2 regions of the Paenalcaligenes sp. DL 309 genome follow, and region 1 is predicted to be linked to the other one. Evidence: predicted binding sites of a transcription regulator. Region 1 holds the regulator's gene; the other holds the start of a gene.
What was found. The regulator LexA, encoded in region 1, represses DNA repair genes until DNA is damaged. The targets are predictions, from matches to a motif close to ACTGTATNNNNATACAGT.
Positions count from the first base shown of each region.

Region 2: recA (recombinase RecA) is a predicted target of LexA. The motif match lies at 1,757-1,774, and genes of this name have one in related genera.

Region 1 covers NZ_JBYBKW010000001.1:90,891-94,314, reverse strand. Annotated here, with positions in the region: gene lon (endopeptidase La) at 1-971, shown strand, start outside; gene lexA (transcriptional repressor LexA) at 999-1,613, opposite strand; gene AC2UZJ_RS00420 (amino acid aminotransferase) at 1,733-2,935, opposite strand; gene uvrB (excinuclease ABC subunit UvrB) at 3,024-3,424, shown strand, end outside.
Region 2 covers NZ_JBYBKW010000006.1:167,275-170,698, forward strand. Annotated here, with positions in the region: gene recX (recombination regulator RecX) at 26-571, opposite strand; gene recA (recombinase RecA) at 587-1,690, opposite strand; gene AC2UZJ_RS09725 (recombination-associated protein RdgC) at 1,954-2,847, shown strand; gene AC2UZJ_RS09730 (Crp/Fnr family transcriptional regulator) at 2,844-3,424, opposite strand, start outside.

The DNA of each region.
Region 1 (3,424 bases):
TTCGTTTATCGGGTTATACCGAGGACGAAAAGGTAAATATTGCTTTCAAGCATTTAATACCAAAGTTGATGAAAAACAATGGTGTTAAAAAAGGTGAAATGCAAATTGAAGAAGAAGCGGTACGCGATATTGTGCGCTACTACACACGTGAGGCAGGTGTTCGTTCCTTAGAGCGTGAAATCAGCAAAGTGTGTCGTAAAGTGGTACACGAAACATTGAGCTTGGGTCTGAAAAAAGGCGAGAAGGCCGATGTGATTGTGATCAATAGCGAAAACCTTAATGATTACTTGGGTGTACGCCGTTATGACTTTGGTGTTGCTTTGACTGAAAACAAGGTCGGCCAAGTCACGGGCTTAGCTTGGACTGAAGTAGGTGGTGATTTACTCACCATTGAAGTTGCGGACGTACCAGGTAAAGGGCAAATACAACGTACAGGCTCTATTGGTGACGTGATGAAGGAGTCGGTAGAAGCGGCTCGTACGGTAGTACGTGCACGGGCGCAACAGTGGGGCATTGCTGATCCGGTGTTTGAGAAGCGAGATATACACGTTCACTTTCCAGACGGCGCCACTCCTAAAGATGGCCCTTCAGCCGGTATTGCTATAACCACAGCTATAGTGTCTTCTTTAACCGGTATTCCTATACGTGCTGATGTCGCCATGACAGGTGAGATTACCTTGCGTGGTGAGGTATTAGAAATTGGTGGTCTGAAAGAGAAGTTGTTGGCAGCACAGCGCGGTGGTATTAAAACCGTGATGATCCCTGAGCAAAACGTCAAAGACTTAGCTGAGATTCCTGATAACGTGAAAAACACCTTGGAGATTATTCCAGTACGTTGGATAGATCGCGTTTTAGAGGTCGCTTTAGAAAATATGCCTGTGCCATTGTCTGATGAGGAATTAGCACGCATTACAGCTGAAGCCGTAGCCGCTAAGGTGTCTGCAGGTGAAGCGGGTGTGACCAAGCATTAATTAATCATGGGGGCCTAGCCCCCATAATTAATGAAATGCCTGATCCCTAATCAGTCCTACTGCAATGCCTTCTAAAGTGAAGTCATCTTGAGAGGTGATAATAATAGGTTCAAAATCGGGGTTTTCAGGTAATAGCGCTATTTTTTTATCTATATGTTGTAAGCGCTTAACGGTAACCTCATCACCAAGTCTAGCTACTACAATTTGCCCATGACGCGCCTCAGAGGTTTTTTTAACGGCGAGTAAGTCGCCTTCTAAAATGCCAGCATCACGCATACTAAGGCCGCGTACACGCAGTAAGTAGTCAGCAGGTTGGCTAAATAAAGAAGGCTCAATATCAATCTCTCGTTCTATGTGTTCAGAGGCTAATATAGGGCTACCCGCAGCTACTCGACCTATAATAGGCAAGGAAGGCTTATTCGTTTCTTCTGAGTCTATTAGAAGGCGTATACCGCGCGAAGTACCCGCTATTAATTCTATAGCGCCTTTGCGAGCAAGTGCTTTAAGGTGATCTTCAGCAGCATTAGCCGATTTAAAACCAAAGATGCGTGCTATCTCTGCGCGCGTTGGAGGAAAGCCCGTACGTTGAGTTTCAGTACGGATTAAATCATAGACTTGTTGTTGACGTGCGGTAAGTTTCACAAAGCACCTATTGGACTGGAGTTATATACAGCCCAATTGTCAGTTAAAAGTGTAAAAAAATCAAGGGAATTAAGGCGTTATGTCTTAGTTCCCTTGATTTTATTTTCTTTTTTGATGTATTAACGTAATACGCGAGCAATAGCCGCTGCTACGGTATCTATATTAGTATCGTTCAACGCTGCTACACAGATGCGTCCCGTGTCTAATATATAAATAGCATCTTCATCACGCAGTTTTTGCACTTGAGGTTGTGTGAGACCTGAATAAGAAAACATACCATTTTGCTCTAGAACAAAATCCATGTTTTGTTCTACGCCGTGCTCTTTAAGTTTGGCTACTAGCTGATGACGCATCTGCTTAATGCGTTCACGCATATGGCGGAGTTCACCTTGCCATTGTTGTAGCAACGGTTGATTGTTAAATATGGTGCTGATGATTTTTGCCCCATGGGTGGGAGGGTTTGAGTAATTAGTGCGTGCTAAACGTTTTAACTGGCTTAATACCCGTGGGCTTTGTTCGGCATCCGTGGTGAGCACAGTGAGTGCACCCACGCGCTCACCATACAAAGCAAAGGATTTAGAAAAAGAAGAGCTAATTAGCATAGGGATTTGGCGTTGCGCCAGCATACGTACAGCTGCGGCATCTTCTTCTAAGCCTGCACCAAAGCCTTGGTAAGCAATATCCATAAAAGGAATATGTTGTTTAGCTACTAGTATGTCGGCAATTTGTTGCCATTGTTCAAAGGTTGGGTCTATGCCTGTGGGGTTGTGACAGCAGGCATGTAACACCACAATGCTTTGAGCGGGCAGTTGCTCTAACGCTTGCAACATACCTTCTAGGTCTAAGCCTTTGGTATGGGGGTTGTAGTAAGGGTATTCAACTACTTCAAAGCCGGCATTTTCAAATAACGCGCGGTGGTTTTCCCAGCTAGGATTGCTAATAGCCACTTTGGCGTTAGGAATTAAGGTTTTCAAAAAGCTAGCACCCACTTTAAGGGCACCAGTGCCACCTAAGCTTTGGATAGTTACAGCACGACCAGCAACAATAGCTTCAGCCTCAGCACCCAGGAGCAGATGTTGAGCGCCTAAATTATAAGAACTCATGCCATCTATGGGTAAATAACCTCGGGCAGCCGGTTGCTCGGCTAGTTGTTGCTCTACGGTAGCTACCGACGGCAGTAAAGGCATAGAGCCTTGCTCGTTATAATAAACGCCTACACCTAGATTGACCTTGTGAGCGCGGGAATCGGCATTGAATTGTTCATTGAGGCCAAGAATTGGGTCACGTGGCGCTTGGCTAACGCTGTTAAATAGGGAAGTCATAGTTGAATAATAAGAGGGGGTAAACAGAAGCGGGCAAATGCCCGAAAATTAATGTGATAATAGAAGTATCTACTAATGTGGGGGCAGTATGCAAACCTTTACACCGCAATTTGTTCAATATCCGAATAGTCCATTTCAATTATTTCAGCCTTATCCACCTGCTGGCGACCAGCCTGCAGCTATAGATCAATTGATAGAAGGACTGGAAGATGGACTGATGTACCAAACCCTGTTAGGTGTGACAGGCTCTGGTAAAACCTTCACCATGGCGAATGTAATTGCACGCAGTGGCAGGCCAGCCATTGTGTTGGCGCCAAATAAAACGTTAGCTGCGCAGCTGTATGCGGAGATGCGCGAGTTTTTCCCTAAAAATGCCGTTGAATACTTTGTTTCTTACTATGATTATTATCAACCGGAAGCCTATGTGCCTTCACGAGATTTATTCATAGAAAAAGATTCTTCCATTAACGAGCACATAGAGCAGATGCG
Region 2 (3,424 bases), on a different contig from region 1:
TATTTTGCGTAAAAGTAGTTTTAAGCTAGAAGGAGTTACTAAGACGATCGAGTATGCGCCGCAATTGATCAGGACTAAAACCACGACTCGCCATAAAGCGGTGCTGCTTTGCGTAGGCCTTACGATCTTCAGGAACAAAGCCAAATTTGCGCTCCCACACTTCTAAGGCACGCTCAAACTCAGACTCTTGTAACTGCTCACGCACCGCTTCTATATGACTATCTGCAACACCATTTTGGCGCAGCTCTTGAACTACGCGAGCCGTACCAAACTTATACGCACGTCTATTAATAAGACTTTGGGCATAACGCGCTTCAGACTGCCAATTTTCTTTTTGCAACTCATCCAGTAATGCATCAATTTCATCTAGATCATCACTATGACGTTGTAATTTGCGCCGTAATTCTAAACGCGAATGCTCACGCCGTGATAAAAAATCAATAGCGCGAGCTTTTAAACTAGGCCCTTTGCGCGTAGCGTTTGTGGCAGCGCTCGTACTTTTAGACTCTTCAGTTACGAGCTGCTCAAAATCCTCATCATTATCGTTAGCATCAAAACCAAATTCACGCATAAGGCATTAACACTCTTATTTGTCGTCTGTAATTGTTTTAGCCGCAGTTTTTGTTGCTGTTGGAGTCTCTTCTTCTTTGGCCTCCTCTACGATGGCTTCTAGGGGAGCAATACCATGGTGGGCACGGACTCTGTTTTCAATCTCACGTGCTAACGCCGGATTTTCTCGTAGGTATTCACGGGAATTATCTCTGCCTTGACCAATACGTGTGCCTTCGTAACTATACCAAGCACCTGCCCTATCGACGATTTCAGCCTTCACTCCTAAATCGATAATTTCACCCTCACGTGAAATACCGCCCCCATACATGATGTCAAACTCAGCTTGCTTGAAAGGAGGTGCTACTTTATTTTTTACTACCTTAACGCGGGTTTCATTACCTATTACTTCATCACCCCGCTTTACTGCACCAATACGGCGAATATCTAAGCGCACAGAAGAGTAAAACTTCAATGCATTACCACCTGTAGTGGTTTCGGGATTACCAAACATTACCCCAATTTTCATACGGATCTGATTAATGAAGATAACCATGCAATTACTGCGTTTAATAACGGCAGTAAGTTTACGCAAAGCTTGACTCATGAGTCTGGCTTGTAAACCGGGTAAAGAGTCTCCCATGTCGCCCTCAATCTCAGCCTTGGGGGTAAGTGCCGCAACCGAATCCAGCACAATTAAATCTATAGAACCCGAGCGCACTAACGCTTCTGTGATTTCTAAGGCTTGCTCACCGGTATCTGGCTGAGAAATAAGAAGATCACTAAGGTTAACCCCCAGTTTAGAGGCATACTGCACATCTAAAGCATGTTCAGCATCAACAAAAGCGCAGGTACCGCCTAGTTTTTGCATTTCTGCAATCACTTCTAAGGTAAGGGTAGTTTTACCCGAAGATTCTGGGCCATACACCTCAATCACACGCCCACGAGGTAGACCACCAACGCCTAAGGCTATATCAAGGCCTAAAGAACCAGTAGAACACACTTGTATATCATGCTCCACTTGATTGTCTCCATAACGCATCACGGAGCCTTTACCAAACTGTTTTTCAATTTGAGATAATGCTGCGGCTAAAGCCTTCTCACGCTCTGCAGCTACTGCTTTATTACGCCTATCATCCATGTAACTATCCTTTTTGTATTAATGAGCGCTTGCCCATATTCATTGTTATCGCTATGCTCTTATTGTACTGTATAAATAAACAGATGGCGAATCACTTTTAACTAACACCTCATATCGTTTAGCTTAATAGATTTCCGCTTATTTTGCTCTATGTAGTAATAGCAATGGCTAAAAAAACTGCACTTTCAGCCTAGCGTGCTGTATTTGTGCGTACAATTGAAGTCTGTTTTTTCATTTATTATTGTATTAAGTATTATTTAATTATGTGGTTTAAAAATTTACGTTTTTTTCGTCTGCACCCTGAGTGGAAGCTAGAGTCCATAGACGAAGCCATTGCTAAACAGGCTTTTACACCTGGTGGCAGCCAAGATCCGGTTAGCTTAGGCTGGACAGCTCCGCGCGAGGATACGGATTTAGTGCATCGTATTGAAGGGCAAATTTTATTGTGTGCTAAAGCAGAGAAAAAACTGTTGCCCACCACTGTGATTAATCAAATCGCTCGTGAACGTGCCAAAGAAAAAGCCGCAGAGCAAGGCTATAAGGTGGGGCGCAAACAGATGAGAGATCTGAAAGACGATCTAATTCTAGAACTGTTACCACGCGCCTTTAGTGTAAAGCGGGAGATTTTTGTATGGATAGATCCTATAAACCATTGGTTAGCCGTAGATGCTGCCGCAGCGGCTACTGCAGATGAAGTGATGGGTTTATTAGCTAAAACCTTTGAGGTGTTTCCTGCTGTACCAGTTTATACTGAACTCTCTCCTAGCACCGCCATGACAAGCTGGCTGGCTGATTTCACCGCCCCTTACCCATTTTCTATAGATCAAGATACGGAGCTACGTGCAATTGGCGAAAGCCGTGCGATAGTACGCTATGCTCGTCATAATCTAGATAGTGACGAAGTACGTAAGCATATTAGTGAGGGTAAACAATGCACTCGCTTAGCACTTACGTGGGCAGATAAAATCTCTTTTGTTCTAACAGACGGCTTAGAAGTCAAACGTTTAACTCCCACAGACTTACTTAGCGACCAACAAGAACAAAACGCTCAAGATGAAGCCCAAAGCTTTGATAGTGATTTTTTACTGATGAGCACAGAGCTGAATGTGTTGATTACTGAGTTGCTAGACGCTTTAGGTGGAGAAAAGAAAAACTAGCGCTCATAAGCAAACAGTCCTTCTATATCTAAAAACTCAATATGCCGCCCTTCTACCACAATAAAACCGCGTGATGACAAGTCATTTAAGATGCGAGAAAAGTGTTCCGGCGTTAAATTTAACGCGGCGGCTATCTTCGATTTAGGCTGCGTTAAGCTAATACGGGGTCCTGAGCTCAAGAACGAATCTTCCAGTAAATAGCAAATCACCCGCTGAGTACCTGAATGCAGCCTTGCAGTAAACAGATCACCCAATAAGTAATAAAGCCGCTCACTGAGACTAGCCACCAGTAAACGCATTAAATGGGGGTGTTGTGCTATATATTCAAAATATGACTTTTGCGACACGGTGCTCATATTTACCGGACTTAATGCCACCGCATCAATACCATAAGGCTTATCCATGAGCATATACGCCTCACCCACACTTTCACCAGCATGCAGAGTGGTAAATTTCTTAACCACTCCTTTAGGCGATGTTAACTGTAATTGCACCTGTCCTGCCTCAATGAAATAAAGAGCTGTACTGTACTGCCCTCGCTTAAAAATCACCTCTCCCATCTTATAATCTTGCGGAC